Regions from separate parts of the Brevibacillus sp. DP1.3A genome, predicted to be linked through region 1. Evidence: riboswitches for the same ligand, from Rfam matches in the RefSeq annotation. Region 1 holds a riboswitch; each other region holds the start of a gene.
The links. Region 1 has a riboswitch for cyclic di-AMP ahead of HP399_RS27970 (CAP domain-containing protein). Riboswitches for the same ligand answer to the same signal wherever they lie in the genome.

Region 1 (3,977 bases):
TCCTGACCAAACGGTATGTTGGCTATTTTCATGAGATTTCCAAAGGCATTCATTATCTGGCAAATGGAGATTTTACGCATAATGTGCATATTTCTTCCCATGATGAGTTCGCAGATATCGCCAAGGATATCAATCTGGCAAGTGAAATGCTGCAAAAGGCGGTAGAAAGAGGAGATTTCGCCGAAAGCAGCAAGGATCAGCTTATTTTGAATCTGGCGCACGATTTGCGCACACCGCTGACATCCGTACTGGGTTATTTAGATTTAGTTTTACGAGACGAGCAGATGCCAAAAGAACAAATGAGGCATTATGCGACGATTGCTTTTACCAAGTCGCAACGATTGGAAAAGCTGATTGATGAGCTGTTCGAAATTACGAGAATGAATTACGGCATGGTCAACATCGAGCAAAAGGTCATTGATTTGAGTGAATTGTTGGTTCAGTTAAATGAAGAGATGTATCCTTCCTTTGAGAAAAATGAGCTGGTCGCGCGATGTACGATTGCTGCTCAATTAGTAATCGTGGGAGATGGAGAGCTGCTGGCGCGCGTATTTGAGAATATCCTGACCAATGCGATACGCTACGGGGGCGATGGCCATTTTATCGATATGAACGCCTACCGGGAGGGCGATGAAGTAGTTGTTCAAATCATGAATTACGGTGACCAGATACCTGAAGAGGCGCTGCCGCATATTTTTGAAATGTTTTTTACGGGCGACAAAGCGCGAGCTCATCAAGGGGGAGGCACTGGACTCGGCCTGTTTATTGCAAAAAATATCGTCGAGAAGCATCGGGGAACGATTTCTGTTCAAAGTGATTTGATTCGTACATGTTTTGAGGTGCGGTTGCCGTATGGATGAAATGATGGCAATAAAAAAATGGAGACGATTCAATGTCTCCATTTTTTTATTGCATAATTCATGGAAATCTAAATTTTGATAGAATATTCTTATAACGAAACGAATTAACTTTGGGGGAGTTATGAATAAATACACATGGACATTGATTGGTGCGGTAATTGTTGCTGGAATATCATTGGCTACTTGGGCTGGGGCCATTAACCAAGGGGATAAGGAAGCGCTACATGCATATAAAAAGATGGAACAGGCACGCAACCAAGAGAACAAATCCTTAAGTAAATCGAGTAGGAATGTAACTCTGTCAGACTTTTCAATTCAGGGAGCTGTTTTACCAGAAGCGGATAAAATACGTAACTACAACGATACGAATATGCAAGGACTACTATCTTCAACAGATGAAAAACTTTCGTTCATTATGGAGGAGAATGAAGTAAAAGGTATCGTTATAGCAACAGATACAGAGCCAATCATGGCTGGTGGTGAAAAAAGTGGCCCTGAATTGTTTGACCTTTACGAGAACATGAAAAATACGCTCGGGGAAGATGTAAACATGAAGTACTTTAGTTATTCAGGTGGGTTTATTTTCGTTGCAACTGATAGGGAAGGTGAGGAAAGCTTGTGGCTCGATCAACGTGCTTCTACATTTTTAGATCTCCCTTCGCACAAGCAACTTAAATCTGAAGAAGTTGTAGAAAAAATTCGAGAAGGTGCGGAATCGGTGGATGAAGAAAAGACAAACCAACTAGAAATGGGAAGTAAATCTGAATAAAGCGTATAAAGCTAGCTGTTGGCTTTTCACGGAGATAGATGTTCAAATGCCACTCCAGACAAGGCTGGGAAAAAACAAGAAAGCCGGGTCCCCGCTAGAGGACTCGGCATTTATAACCAATTTCATTATCCGATGAATTCTTGTACCCAGTATCCATTCACAAAGCCTACACCGATTTTGGTGAAGGAAGGATTCATAATGTTTTGACGGTGTCCTTCACTGTTCATCCATTGGTTCATGACTTCCTCAGCGGTGCGTTGACCCATGGCGATGTTCTCACCCGCGGTCATAGAAGATACACCGAATTGTTTCATCATGTCAAATGGAGAGCCATACGTAGGGCTTGTATGGTCAAAGTAGTTGTTGTTGGACATATCAGCCGCTTTTGCTTGTGCAACTTTGTTCAGGGAAGCATCCAGTTCCACTGGCTTCAGACCTGCTTTTGCACGCTCTTGGTTTACCAAATCAGTTACTTGCTTCCCAACAGAGGAAGCATCCACTTGTTGGTTAGCTTGTTTTACTGGCTGCTGTTGATTCGCTGGTGCTGCGTAAGGTGCTTGCATTTGCGGTTGGACAGGTTGCATATATGGTTGATACCCGTATTGCGGACATGTGGTAGCGGCAGAAGCTGTGTTAGAAAAGCCGGAAAGAACAAATCCCAATCCCAATGTCGCGATTGCAATAGTACCAAGGCGTTTCATATTCACATCGTCTCCTTTTTTTGGCCTACGAGGTTAGTTGACGGATTCGGATTGAGGAAACAACCCTACGCACTTTGGCGATTCACCCCATGCAGATCTCTCATCTGCAAGTAAAAAAGATCCCCCGCACTTCCATTTGAGAGGAAGTTTCGGCTGTTTTGTTTGGCATGACCTAGAATAACAGAGATTCACCGGTGAAAGAAACCCGTAAAATTTGGTAGGATTAATAAGAATATCTCTTGTTTTATTGAGAGGGTGGAGTCCGACACTCACTTGTCTTGCATCGGCAACGCCAGACCGCTCGAACAAGCGCTTCAGCACGCAACTACTGAAATGCTCTCCTTGCTAGTCGAAGACTATCGGCTCTCGGTAAATGAAACAAGCCTGCTGCTCGGCCAAGTCGTCGAATATGAGGTGGCCAACGTGTTCAATCCCGCTTACAGTGTCGCCTGTAAAATTCCAAGCATATTTACCTGTTCGCAAATCCTAGCCGCTCAATCGCTTAAGTGGGGTCTGACGTTAAAGTTGAGTCAGAAAAAGGGATGCGCATATGATCGGCGGCTGCTCCGAATGCTTCCCGAGCTGATTCAGCATACCTCATAGACAGTGCAGGTGGATAGGGCCTCTTATGCGAGGCTCCTTTTTTTATTGTTTTTCGTTAGTCAGGAAGTGACGAGTTTGTATAAAGCTGGTCGTAGAGAATGTGTATTGAGCATGCAATCCAATTTGGGGTAAAATTTACTCAAGTAAGATGATAATGATTATCACTACAAATCAACGAATTGTTTTGCTACAAAACATAAAACTTATTGGAGTGAATTTAATCATGGCAAGATCGGGATTTATGAAAACAGGATGGATATCGCTTATAACGGCAGCAATGATTACGGTGACAGGTTGCGGCTCGACAGGCGATCAAGCTGTGGCCACGGTGACTACCGATCAGCCTGCACAGGCAACGGCAGCGCCAAGCGAAGCTCCGCCTCAGACGGAAACGCGCGTCGTAACCGATGGCTTCGGAGAGGTAGAGATTCCGACAAATCCAAAGCGAATCTCAGCTCTTTATCGTGAAGATTATTTGGTTGCGCTTGGGGTAACGCCTATTGTCCAATATTATAACCCGATGTGGGGCAAGCAGGATTATTTGAAGCTGGAAGTGCCGTTGTTCGACGTGACCGGCAGCATCGAAGCCATGCTTGTGTCCGAGCCGGACTTGATCATCGGCGCCGGAGAGGTCGATGTAGCACAATACGCGCTCTATTCCAAGGTTGCGCCGACGTTCCGCTTGCCGGACGACGTACTTGCGGATTCGCGCAAAACATTGACCTTAATCGCCGAATTGCTTGGTCTCAGCGACAAGGCGGAGCAGGTTCTTGCCGATTACGAAGCCCGAATTGTCGATGTGAAGGCGAAGCTGAACGCGGCGATCGGCGATGAGAAGCTTGTTGTTCTGCGGATGAACGTCGTAGATAAATCGATTAATATTTTCGGCATTCATAACACGTTTGTCGGACAAATCTTGTATGAGGATCTTGGGCTGAAGGCGCCGAGGTTCGCCGAGGCGATGACGGAGGGCAATATCGTCTTGTCGAAGGAGGTCATTCCGGAGCTTGACGCGGACCGTATTATTTTGCTTCCGTCCAACGG
Region 2 (3,977 bases), 2.8 Mb from region 1:
TCATACAAAACAAGCAAGGCACCCATCATGGAACGCGCTGGCATTTATCAAATCGGTTCAAGCGGATGTGCTCATCGAGGCTGGTCCATCTGAAAAAGAGGGAGGGCCAGGACTTACTTTTATTCGATATGCATTGGAAAATGCTATCCATGCAATCGCGATTTCAAAAGGCGCGCTTGTTGTCGATTATGCTGGCTTAGCCGCTCTAGCCAAAAAACATGGCGTCGCGTTGAAAGTCAGTGGGGCAACAGCAGCTGCTCTACCGACGATCGATCTATTGCAATATAACTTGGCAGGCTGTGAAGTGAAGCGAGTCGAAGGCATTTTTACGGGAACGACTAACTTCGTGCTCACAAAAATGATGGAAGAGGGGCTCACCTGTGCGGAAGCAGTCGAGCTCGCGCAGAAAATGGGGATTGCCGAACCGGACCCTTCTTACGATATCGATGGTTGGGATACAGCTTCGAAGCTCACGATCTTGGCAAACGCCGCTTTTGGCGCGCAAGTAAATCTGACCGATGTCACACGCGCAAGTATTCGCGAAATAACCTCGTTACAAATCGAGACGTGGAAAAAGCATACGAAGATCCCCAAGCTGATCGGAAGTATCCAAAAGGAAGCAAATGGTACACTTTCGGTAGCAGTGGAGCTTTGTGCAGTGGATCATACTCATCCATTTGCATCTGTATCAGGTACGACAAAAGCCATACGGGTTGAAACAGATGTCATGGGGGATTTATTCGTCGTTGGAGGAAAATCAGATCCTGTTGCGGCAGCAGCGGCTGCCTTAAAAGACCTTGAACATATCATTAGCAGATAGGCTCATTTGCATGTGCTTCCAGTGTTCCTTAGGAATGAGTCGTTTACAACCGCGAGCATACTAGGGGTGCACCACAAAAAAACGGCAAGGGGGCCATACGGATGAACCAATCGTCTGATGTCAATGCCGAGCTGCAGCAAGTATCTGCTTACCCAACCAAGCAAAAAATGAATCAAAAGAATGTCGCTTTGGTAAATGAGCAGGATAGCTGCTGTTGCACCCCCAAAAAGCAGGCATCCGAAGCACAACAGGAATAATGCCTACACGAAAAAGCCGGGTCTCGATTAAGAGACACCGGCTTTTCGTTTCGTGCAATGCTTTTTATCCGATAAATTCTTGTACCCAGTAGCCATTTGTGAAGCCTACACCAATTTTTGTGAACGCAGGGTTCATAATGTTTTGGCGGTGGCCTTCACTGTTCATCCATTGTTGCATAACTTCTTGTGGACTCTGTTGACCCATGGCGATATTCTCACCTGCAGTCGAGTACTGAATGCCATACTGCTTCATCATTTCAAATGGGGAACCGTACGTTGGGCTGTTGTGGTCAAAATAGTTGTTAGAAGACATATCTTGTGCTTTTGCCAACGCTACTTTGGACAGTGCTGCATCCATTTGAACAGGCTTGAGACCTGCTTTTGCACGTTCTTGGTTCACCAAATCCGCGACTTGTTTCGCAAAATCACCCGTTTTTCCTTGTTCCACTTGAGTTGCTGGAGCGGCAGGCTGAGCGACGTTTTTGCTAGGCTGCGCTGGGGCAGCTTGAACTGGTGTTTGTTGCACCGGCTTTGCAGGTTGCATCGGTGTCATTGGCTGTTGTACTGGCATTTGTTGTCCAGGGGCAAAGCCTTGTTTTTGTTGAAAGAAGTTCCAAAATTGCTGGGAATTTGGAGCTTTTTGGAATTGTGGCATATAATATTGGAATTGTCCGCCAGGAACAGGGCAATTAGAAGCAGCCGAAGCAGAAGTAGCAAACCCTGTCAAAGCCAAGCCCAGACCAAGAGTCATCGCGATTGTAACAGAACCAAAACGTTTCATTAAACAAATCTCTCCTTTTTTTTGCCTACGAGGTTAGTTGTCGGATTCGGATTGAGGAAACAACCCTACGCCAGTTCGGCGATTCACCCCAATGTGGCATATCTCATCCACAAAAAAGTCCCCCGCACTTCCTTTTCAAGAGGAAGTCTCGGCTTATTTCGTTTGGCATGAACAACGATATCAGACAATCCCAATCGAAATAAAGGAGTAATATATGGCAAATAGCTAGAAGCGTTGTTAAATAAGGCTCATTTCGATTCGTTTGATTGTTCCTTCCATGCGGTTAAACCGCCTTCCAATGCATTTGCTTGAAAACCATGCTCACGAAGAAGAGCGGCAGCTTTTTGCGCTTTGTTACCTGTTGTACATACAGTAACAATTTGCATATTTTGCGCAAGTTTCTCGGTTTCTTCATCGAATGGCTTGTCCTGTTCCTTCATTAGAAGATAGGGGGCGTTACGTGTCGATGCGTTTTCATGAACGAGGCTGCCAGAAATAAATTTTTCGGCGTCGCGTACGTCCAATAAAAGTACGGGCACTTTCTTTTGAAGCAATTCGGATAATTGAATGGTTGTCAAAGTATGATTTTGCAATGAAATCCCTCCCAATGCTATTGTAACAGAGTACCGCCATCTCCAGTATAAGGGTGAACGGTTGCTTTTATTGGACAACCATGGTAGAATGAGGTTGCTACTTGAAAAATTGATACCTAAAATTCATCGAGGTGTATGCTGATGGATAACATTTTTGAATCCCCGATTCACACTGGCGCGGTCATCGGAGCCGCAAGGATGGAAGAGAGGAAGGGCTTTCATTGTTTTAGGTTTTCAAAAGGTTTTGTTTTTTATTTTGCAGTTCCGTCCTATGACATTCGCATATTTGCTGAGTAGGTAAAATTCACATATCATGAAGGCGTATCATTGCACATGATTTGGTATTTCTTCATGATATGTGAGCTTTATTTGCTTCGGTAAATATGACTAGCATATTCAAATTGAATTTTTGGAGGTTTTTTTAAATGCAAACGAACGGAACAGTAAAATGGTTTAACGCAGAAAAAGGTTTCGGTTTCATTCAAGTAGAAGGCGGAGACGATGTATTCGTACACTTCAGCGCAATCCAAGGTGACGGTTTCAAAACTTTGGACGAAGGTCAAAAAGTTCAATTCAACATCGTTCAAGGCAACCGTGGCCCACAAGCTGAGAACGTAGTAAAACTGTAAGTCTCCTTTTAAAAGAAACTGTCCTTTCGAGGGCAGTTTTTTTGTCGTGGTCATAAAAGTAAAAAGGCGTTGGGATAGTCCCCAGCGCCTTTTCCTGCATGCGAATGGTTTAAAAAAGGAACTATGGCGTCCCACCATAATTCCTCATTTTCTTCCTACAAAATAGTTAAATACAAGTTTCGATTTCGACAGTTTGGAATTGACTGTCAAGAACTGAAAGACCGACCACTTGACCGCCGCCGATGGAAGTACGGCCATAAGTGGTGAGAAGGACATTTCTGTTGTTTTCTGCTACGGTAAGGCGAACTTCATAGTGGAAAGAAGCGGGGACCAGCGCATTGAAAGCAGTGCGAGTATTCGCAGGGATAAATTGCGTGATGTCAAGCAAGGTGCTAACTGGATTCGTTTGCGTAACTGCGTTACCCCAGTTCAATACTTGCACACGTACTTCAACTTCTTCTGTGTTCAGATTTACCAGGTCGAGGTGAGCAGTGAGAGCAACAGCGAGGTTGTTTTGCAAAATACCAGTCGTTCTCACAGTATTTCTTTTTGGGCGTCTGTGACTTCTTTTTTCCGTAACACCTTGATCGTCGTCGTATTCGATTTCAGACATCCATGTTCACTCCATTCTTGTGTAAACTAGTGGGACAATAATACGATATTGTTTCTTGCCTTGATTTGTAACGGCGAACGTAAGGGGACGAGTAACTATTTTTGATAGAGGATGGTGGAGGTTTTGGGAGAAACGCCTGTATGCAAACAACTAGACTATACGGCACGATTTGATTGGGGATACGAAGGAGTGGAACAGGTCGGTGCAGCATCGGATACAATCGTCATTATCGATGTGCTCTCCTTCAGCACGTGTGTCGATATCGTAACGGGACGTGGAGGCAT
Region 3 (3,977 bases), 430 kb from region 1:
CGAATATTGGAATGTAATGAATAGGCCCCCTGGCTTTAGTACAGATTGAACTTCGTCCAGAATTGCTGCCCTCTGCTCTTGTGGAAAATTGGCGAATGGCAGACCTGAGATAATGACATCTGCACCTGCAAGGTTCTGCTCCTCCAAGTAAGACCTAAGTTTAGTCGCTTCCTCCCTGATAGGAAGATCGGGAAAACGTGATTGAAGCATAGAGCGAAAATGGGAATCTCGTTCCACAAGCACGTACTGTGTGCCAGGACGCAAGCGCTGATAGATCGTTTGGGTAAATGCCCCTGTACCAGGTCCCAGCTCCAGGATCACATCGGTTGAAGCCCAATCGACGCTTTTCAACATTTGCTCACATAAAAAACGAGAGCTGGGGATTATACTACCAACGCGTCCAGGCTCAGCGATAAATCGCCGCAAAAAGACCAAGAAGTCCTGCAAGAATCGTACCTCCTAGGGGAAAAGCAGCCTGATGTACACAGGCTGCCGAATTGACACAATCTATTCTACACCCAGTCCCCCAGTTCCTGTCGAATTAGGATTGTACAGGTTTGGCTACCGGTGCTTTTACTTCATTAATGGATGCTTTGATGCTGGCTAGTTCTGCATCGAGATCATCCTTTTCCAGTTCAGACAAAGCGTTCTCCCAAGCGCGGTTTGTTTGGCGCCATTGTCCACTCATTTGCGCTTCTGCTTCCATGCGCATGACTTTTTCTTCCATGCGGGCGAAGCCACGGCCTGCGGACGGATTGCCGATACCGACAACTGCTTGATTGACTTGCTTTTGTGTACGAGCTACTTGTGCACGTGCCATCAGTGTGAACCTTTTCGCACGCATTTTATAGAACTCTTCCTTCAGCTCAGCCAACTTCTCGCGCATTTGCGTAGCTGCCTCGGATGCTGACAGGTAGAGACCTTCATATTCCGCTGCACGGCCTTCGTACTGCTTCTTGTCAGCGAGTGCTCGACGAGCCAACTCGTCTTCTCCCTCAGTCAAGGCGAGCTTGACTTGACGATCGCGTTTTTCGATCAGAGCATTGGCTTCGTCCAATTGCTGGCGGAATTTCTTTTCCAGTGCAACCTGACGGGCAACTGCTACTTCAACTTGTCCGATTTCTACTTCCATGTCACGCATATATTGATTCAGCATTACTACCGGATCTTCCATCGAATCCAATGCATCATTTACCGAAGCTACTGTCAGGTCACGCAAACGTTTAAAGATACTCATTATATTTTCCTCCTCATCATATCACATCATATTGTTCATCCAAAAGACTCTTGCGACACAGTGTTATTGCGGTTACTAAAACGGTTATGGCCGTTTGGTTACGTTTCTCTCCCAAGCGTCTAGCGTATCTTCTTTTAATACTTTTTGGGCCCATTCACGCTCCCAAGCAGGTGGAGCTTGTTTAGGTTCTTGACTGGGACGCAGTAAGCGATATCCCAGATAAATCACCCCAATGGCCAGAAGTGCGTGAAATAGTAGGTCAAGCTTGCCAATCAACATCAGGAACCCGAATAGGAAGACTAGGATTCCCCAAAAGCGTGAACCGGTTTGTCCCATAATCTTTTTGGCACCGTATATCATGATCACACCGGGAATGATGAACCCGAGCAAGTCTCCGATATCGATACCCACCAGATCTAGAAGAACCAACCCACCGACTAGCAGCAGAACCAGCCCGAGTAGAACTTTGCCAGACCGTTCGCTCATTACTCGTTTACCTCCATTCGTTTTGCATGTGGTGCTTGTGGAACGTTATGCCCTTATTGTAGCCCTCGGTATAGGCTTCCCATAACGGGCGTGCGGTTGGTTTTTCCCTCCGTCCTTGGACGGAGACAATTTCCTGCCCTAATCGGACAAGCTGTCCCGCAAGGCAGAACAAGCGCGCGTCGAAAGGCGTCTTGCACTGTTGAACGAAAACGTTACAGCATTTGACGGTATTTTTGTGACGAATATGTGAACAAGCAGATGAAAAAGAAGGAAAAGAAGGACTGGCGTAGAATCTTCGTAAGAGTGCGTGTAAAAAAACATCGAAAAATAGCCGAATTCCGCTTGGCGGAAACGGGGGAACCACGTTTTTGGGGTGAATGGTTGCTACTCCTAGCAGCCTAGGGCGTCCTTTCGACCGAACCCTTCAGCTAACCTCGTAGGCTCACGAAGGGAGCAGTTTCTTTTGCGCAAGGTGGTTTTATCTTTATTTATGGCTGGAATGCTTGCTATGGGGGCAGGCGCTGCACAGGCTGCTGAGGAGAATACTCTCAATGAAGTAGTCAGCGACTTGTACGGTACCCCTTACAAATCTTCCGGCTCGTCCAAAAAGGGCTTTGACTGCTCCGGTTTCACGCGCTACGTATTTGATGCGTTAGGTGTAGACCTGCCTCACAATTCTGCTTCCCAGTACGCATTAGGTACAGAGGTAGCCAGAAAAGATTTGCAGCCAGGCGATCTCGTATTCTTCAATACGAACGGTCGCAGCATTTCTCACGTGGGTATCTACATTGGAGACGGCACATTCGTGCACTCGGAATCTGGTCGTGGAGTCGTCAACACCAAGTTGAGCGATCCATACTACTGGAGCAAGCGTTATGTAGGCGCCAAGCGTCTCAGCGTTCCTGTTCTAGCGAAAGCAGAAACTCCGAAAAAGGAAAAAGCGGTGCAAGCTGCATCGTTGCCGGAAAAACCAGCTCAAAAATAGTCGTTCGGCAAAATAATAAAAGCCAGGGACACTACGTCTCTGGCTTTTTCTGACGGAATTTAGTACCTGGTCTAAAGAGGTACCCTCATATATTAGAACAACTTAATAACTTACGGGGTTTCTTCCCCTGATCAGGTCAAAGCATGTTATGATAGACAAGACCCATTCTTTGAATGGTATTCCTTATTAATAGAAGTAACTGGGGGTTGTTCCGGTGAAAGATCACATTTTAATTGTCGATGACAATCTGGAGATTATTGAACTGCTAGAAGACATTTTGGAGAACGAGGGCTTCACCGTTTCCTCCGCAGAGAGTGGAGAAGATGCACTCTCCCTGCTCAGCCAAGGAGAGCGACCCAATCTGATCCTTTTGGATATTATGATGCCCAACATGAGTGGCTACGAGCTCTGTTCTCAAATTCGCCGTGAATGGGATTTGCCTATACTGTTTCTCAGTGCAAAAGGAAAAGCGGTAGATAAGGTAGTCGGCTTTGAAATTGGCGCAGACGATTACATTACGAAGCCTTTTGATACAGAAGAACTGCTCGCTCGCATTCGTGCCCACCTGCGTCGTTATGAGCGCATTCGCAAGCATACTGAGGAGCAGCCTGAGAAGGAAACAGCCTCTTCTCCGATTACAGTTTTGAAATTCAAGGACCTAGAAATTCATAAAGAAACGTATTCCGTTTATGTATGTAATCAAAAAATTGAGCTCTCTACCAAAGAATTTCAACTGCTCACATTCCTCGCAGAAAATGCGGGCATCGTCTTTACAAGAGAGCAAATCTACGACCGCGTCTGGGGATATGGTTATGGCTCGCTCAATACAGTGACCGTCCATATCAAAAACCTCCGTGAAAAGCTGGAAACAGAGCGTCAGTTCATTAAAACACAATGGGGGACAGGCTACGTATTTATCGGGGAGAAGCTTTAAATGAGCTTACGTAATAAAATTTTTCTCTCCTTCATTTCCTTGATCACACTAAACATCTTGTTGTTTAAATTCGTTTTTCAAGACATTATTGTCGCTCAACTCAAAAATGATCGGCATAATCAGTACCAGGCTGAGAAGGAAGCCGCAGAGAAGGTCATGCTCAATCAATTGCTTCTCGTCAGTAATTTCAAGGACCCAATCGAACGATTGGAGCTTGAAAAGCAGTTGCCAGACGACGTGATGTACCGCATGCTCGTGAAGGATGCCAATGGAAACACCATCTACAGCAAAACATCACGCGCCTATAATTTGAAAATGCCTTCTCCCTCCTCATC
Region 4 (3,977 bases), 230 kb from region 1:
CGACAAGCTGCCACTTATCCAAGCCATACAGGTTCATGACTTCCTCTGTCTTCACCATCGAGCCAGCTCCTGCGTCGATTCCGATGATTTTGTAGTCGAGCTTTTCTCCTAGCGCGTTGTCCGACGTCTCAGAAGGAATAGGACCGATCACCGTTGCTGTCGGTATTTGTGTGTTTGTGTTTTGGCTGGAGCAGCCTGCAAGCCAAGCTGTCGCTCCCATCATCACTGCCAGTAAAGCTGGAACCGTTTTGTTCATCATGTATTTCTCTCCTTTTTTCCTGCATGTTGAGTAAGCCGATCCAAGACGATAGCGATGATCACGATGGATAGCCCCGCCTCGAATCCTCTTCCTATATCCACTTGGGAAACGGCACGATATACGTCTGCACCCAAGCCTTTCGCCCCGATCATAGCCGCTATGACCACCATCGACAGGGCGAGCATGATGCACTGATTGACTCCCGCCAAGATCGTCGATTTCGCATACGGCAGTTGTACTTTCACGAGCTTTTGCCACCCAGTTGCGCCAAAGGCGTCCGCCGCTTCCTCCATTTCCGCTGGGACCTGGCGTATGCCTAAGTTCGTGAGACGCACGATTGGCGGCAAAGCAAAAATAACGGAGGCAATGACTCCCGGCACCTCGCCCAAGCCGAAGAAAAAGATCGCGGGAATCAAATAAACGAACGCTGGCATCGTCTGCATCAAATCCAGTACTGGCGTGACCAGATTGCGAAACGTATCGTGTCTCGCGCAAAGAATGCCCACTGGAACCCCGATGGCGATCGAAATCATGGTGGAAGTGAGGACGAGTCCCAATGTCTCCATCGTTTCATCCCAGTACCCCAAGTTGTGGATGAGAGAAAGTCCGATAACCGTAAAGACCATGGACGCTCTCCCTGCAAAAATCCACGCAGCAGCCCCTAGCAGCAAGATGAGAATCAGTGAAGGTATCTCTGCCAAAACCGTGGAACAGTAAGTCACCATCGTGGAAATGACGATAGACACTGGATCAAACAATACCCCTTTGTACTGGCCCAGCACCTCCACGAACCCTTCCATCCACTCGCCAATCGGTAGCTTAGGCACGACGTCCATCACTCATCACCTCTGCTCTCTGGTGCTCTTGGACATTGACTTTGCCTACCAGCCCGCCTAACACCGCTCCTTTTACGATGACACCCAACAAACGCTGCTGCTCGCCCACTACAGCAATCGGGACGTGCAGATCTGCCATCATCGGAAACAAACTGTGCAGACGTGCGTCAGGTAAAACGGTAGGGAGGTCGGTTTTCATGATCGTCTCCAGCGAATCTCCCGAACCGATCGCAAGTGATACGTCATACGCCGTAATCAAGCCGAGCAGTGTGCGCTTTTTGTCCACGACGTACAAGCTGGACACGCCGTTATCCATCATGAGTTGCAGCGCCACTCGCGCCCCTTTGTCAGGCGTGATTGCTTCTGCCCGTTTCATCACATTTTCAGCAACGAGGACCCTGGACAGGTCGGCATCCTCCACGAATTTCCGCACGAATTCATCCGCTGGGTCTGCCATGATTTCTTCCGGGCGGCCGATCTGAATGATCTGTCCGTCTTTCATAAAGGCAATCCGATCGCCCAGCCGCAACGCCTCGTGCAAGTCATGTGTAATGAACAGGATCGTCTTTTTCATCGTCATCTGAAGCTCCAGCAGCTCATCCTGCATATCTTTTCGAATGAGCGGGTCCAGTGCACTGAACGCTTCGTCCATCAAGAGAATATCTGGATTATTAGCCAACGCCCGCGCCAATCCGACCCGCTGGCGCATCCCTCCGCTCAATTGATCCGGGTACGCATTTTCCCACTCGGTTAATCCAACAAGCGCGAGTGCTTCCCGTGCTTTTTCTTGCCGGAGCCCTGGTAGTACTTGTTGAATCTCCAATCCAAACTCGACGTTTTCTCGTACCGTCCGCTGAGGAAACAGGGCGAAATTTTGGAAAACCATCCCGAGCTTCTTCCTCCGCACCTCACGTAAAGCCGTTGCCTTCATGTCCACGATCTCTTCCCCATCGATCTCGATGCTTCCGCTCGTTGGGTCAATCAGTCGATTACACAGTCGGATTAAGGTTGATTTGCCACTGCCGGACAGGCCCATGATCACGAAGATTTCACCTTCCTCGACTTCAAAACTGACCTGATTTACCCCGATAGACTGGCCCGTTTGCTTGTAAATTTGTTCTTTTGTACGTCCTTCCGCCAGCAGCTTCAAGGCCAGCTCGGGCTGCTTGCCGAACACTTTTGTCAGTTGATGGACTTTCATTTTGGGCATGGTATCCCTCATCCTTCGTTTTTTCGTAAATGTAAAAAGCCCGCGAAGTTTCCACACTCCAGCAAAACCAAGCAGGCACGCTTGATTTTTACTCGTGTTGAAAATCCGCAGGCTTACGTAATACCTGGCGTCCATTTTCAGGACGCCCTGTACTCTGTCTTCCTGATTTCGATTGTCAGCGGTTTATGTCGTACCAACTGCCTCCCAGCGATCCACATCATTTCTTTCACGACTGTATCGCGTAAGCTGCTTATCGGTATTGCCATAAAAAATAGGCCGATCCATCCTTTTTCTCCAGAACAAAGGTCCCAAAGAAAAAGCCTGCATCGGCCTATCACACGCCCGCAAGGAATCCCCTTGTTGCGCATAAAATGCCTAGACTTTATCCATCCATGACCTTCCCTGCTTTGGCCGACGAGGTTAGCTGACGGGTAGGATGGCAGAGAAGACATTTCCTCATCCCTCCTGATCACTCAGGATTAACCCCAAAAGATTGGTTCCCCCGCTTCCGAGAATCTCGGAACTAGGCCGTATGTGTTGTTTCCTATTGAATCGTGATTGTGATTTGAATTATACGCTCGCTTCCAGTTATTGTGAACGTTCGTTTAGCACGGTTTTAACCGGACTTTGTCTTTCTTTACGAATCGGATTAGATTAGCTCTCGGTTGCTCATTCGATTAAAGGAATCGTGCGTAATTCTCTCTCGCTTGTGGGGTGGGGAGGAAACAGGAGAAAACGCTCAGCTTCTTGGAACACCTGCTGGGAAGCATGTTGTGCCCGGCTCCGTGAAAAAAAGCGAAACCGCGTCCAAAGTGGTCCACTCAAGATGTGTCTCAGAGGTGGACGCTAAAGGCAGTTTCTCTTTTTTTCACTGCGCCTCGGTAGGTGTGTCCAAAGATCTTCGCTTATTTCTCCTGTTTCCTCTACGAGCTGTTGGGTTTCTACATGCTTTTTAAAGAAGCAAATCCCTTGAACGATGCTTTCAAGATGTAAAGAATAGCCGCTCGGGAAGAAGACCATTTCCAGTCCTAGCGCCTCTGGAGCCCTACCTAGCGGAGAAATGAATGGCGGGGGTTTTCAGCTTCAACCTCTGCGAATACATCTTCGAAACTCTACTTTTGAAGCGCTCCCGACATTCATTTCGTAGCGGACAGTCTAACCCCTTGCGGGGCGTAGGCCGAAGCGTAGACTGGAAATGGGCTTCTTCCCCTCCACTACAGCCACTTTTACCTCAACACAAAAAAGCTCCCGCCTCAATGAATCAGGCAGGAGCTTTGCTTTTCAAAGACACGATGATTAAACGACGTCGTAGCCTTGGTCTTCGATTGCTTCTTTTACTGCTTCGAGTGTCAATGTGCTCTCGTTGTAGGAAACATCAACCTTTTTATCTGCCAAGTGTACTTTTCCTTCTGCCCCCAGATCTTTCAATGTGTTCTCGATGCGCGCTACGCATTTGTTGCAAGACATACCTTCTACGTTCAATGTGATATTTGTCATGATCAATCTCTCCTTACATTTTATGTTGTATAGGTAAGGCGGACAAAGCCGCTTGTTACTGTTGTTACAGCTTTACTCGTTGCAGTCTCAGTGCGTTGAGTACAACGGATACGGAGCTGAAGGCCATTGCGGCACCAGCGAGCCATGGAGCGAGGAAGCCGATTGCGGCAATCGG

Region 2: linked by a shared signal. The riboswitch ahead of HP399_RS15270 (CAP domain-containing protein) and the one ahead of HP399_RS27970 (CAP domain-containing protein) in region 1 are both predicted to bind cyclic di-AMP.
Region 3: linked by a shared signal. The riboswitch ahead of HP399_RS25990 (C40 family peptidase) and the one ahead of HP399_RS27970 (CAP domain-containing protein) in region 1 are both predicted to bind cyclic di-AMP.
Region 4: linked by a shared signal. The riboswitch ahead of HP399_RS29135 (quaternary amine ABC transporter ATP-binding protein) and the one ahead of HP399_RS27970 (CAP domain-containing protein) in region 1 are both predicted to bind cyclic di-AMP.

The regions. Positions count from the first base shown of each region.
Region 1 covers NZ_CP085876.1:6,065,682-6,069,658, reverse strand. Annotated here, with positions in the region: gene HP399_RS27980 (sensor histidine kinase) at 1-860, shown strand, start outside; gene HP399_RS27975 (hypothetical protein) at 982-1,629, shown strand; gene HP399_RS27970 (CAP domain-containing protein) at 1,755-2,330, opposite strand; cyclic di-AMP (ydaO/yuaA leader) riboswitch at 2,338-2,495, opposite strand; gene HP399_RS27965 (hypothetical protein) at 2,604-2,933, shown strand; gene HP399_RS27960 (ABC transporter substrate-binding protein) at 3,157-3,977, shown strand, end outside.
Region 2 covers NZ_CP085876.1:3,261,629-3,265,605, forward strand. Annotated here, with positions in the region: gene HP399_RS15260 (homoserine dehydrogenase) at 1-820, shown strand, start outside; gene HP399_RS15265 (hypothetical protein) at 922-1,077, shown strand; gene HP399_RS15270 (CAP domain-containing protein) at 1,142-1,858, opposite strand; cyclic di-AMP (ydaO/yuaA leader) riboswitch at 1,866-2,022, opposite strand; gene HP399_RS15275 (rhodanese-like domain-containing protein) at 2,107-2,451, opposite strand; gene HP399_RS15280 (cold-shock protein) at 2,877-3,080, shown strand; gene HP399_RS15285 (hypothetical protein) at 3,247-3,693, opposite strand; gene HP399_RS15290 (2-phosphosulfolactate phosphatase) at 3,808-3,977, shown strand, end outside.
Region 3 covers NZ_CP085876.1:5,638,681-5,642,657, forward strand. Annotated here, with positions in the region: gene HP399_RS25975 (class I SAM-dependent methyltransferase) at 1-447, opposite strand, end outside; gene HP399_RS25980 (PspA/IM30 family protein) at 542-1,237, opposite strand; gene HP399_RS25985 (LiaF transmembrane domain-containing protein) at 1,322-1,723, opposite strand; cyclic di-AMP (ydaO/yuaA leader) riboswitch at 2,043-2,182, shown strand; gene HP399_RS25990 (C40 family peptidase) at 2,187-2,708, shown strand; gene HP399_RS25995 (response regulator transcription factor) at 2,923-3,642, shown strand; gene HP399_RS26000 (sensor histidine kinase) at 3,643-3,977, shown strand, end outside.
Region 4 covers NZ_CP085876.1:6,292,821-6,296,797, forward strand. Annotated here, with positions in the region: gene HP399_RS29125 (glycine betaine ABC transporter substrate-binding protein) at 1-259, opposite strand, end outside; gene HP399_RS29130 (ABC transporter permease) at 256-1,095, opposite strand; gene HP399_RS29135 (quaternary amine ABC transporter ATP-binding protein) at 1,079-2,305, opposite strand; cyclic di-AMP (ydaO/yuaA leader) riboswitch at 2,699-2,845, opposite strand; gene HP399_RS29140 (cation transporter) at 3,602-3,802, opposite strand; gene HP399_RS29145 (heavy metal translocating P-type ATPase) at 3,867-3,977, opposite strand, start outside.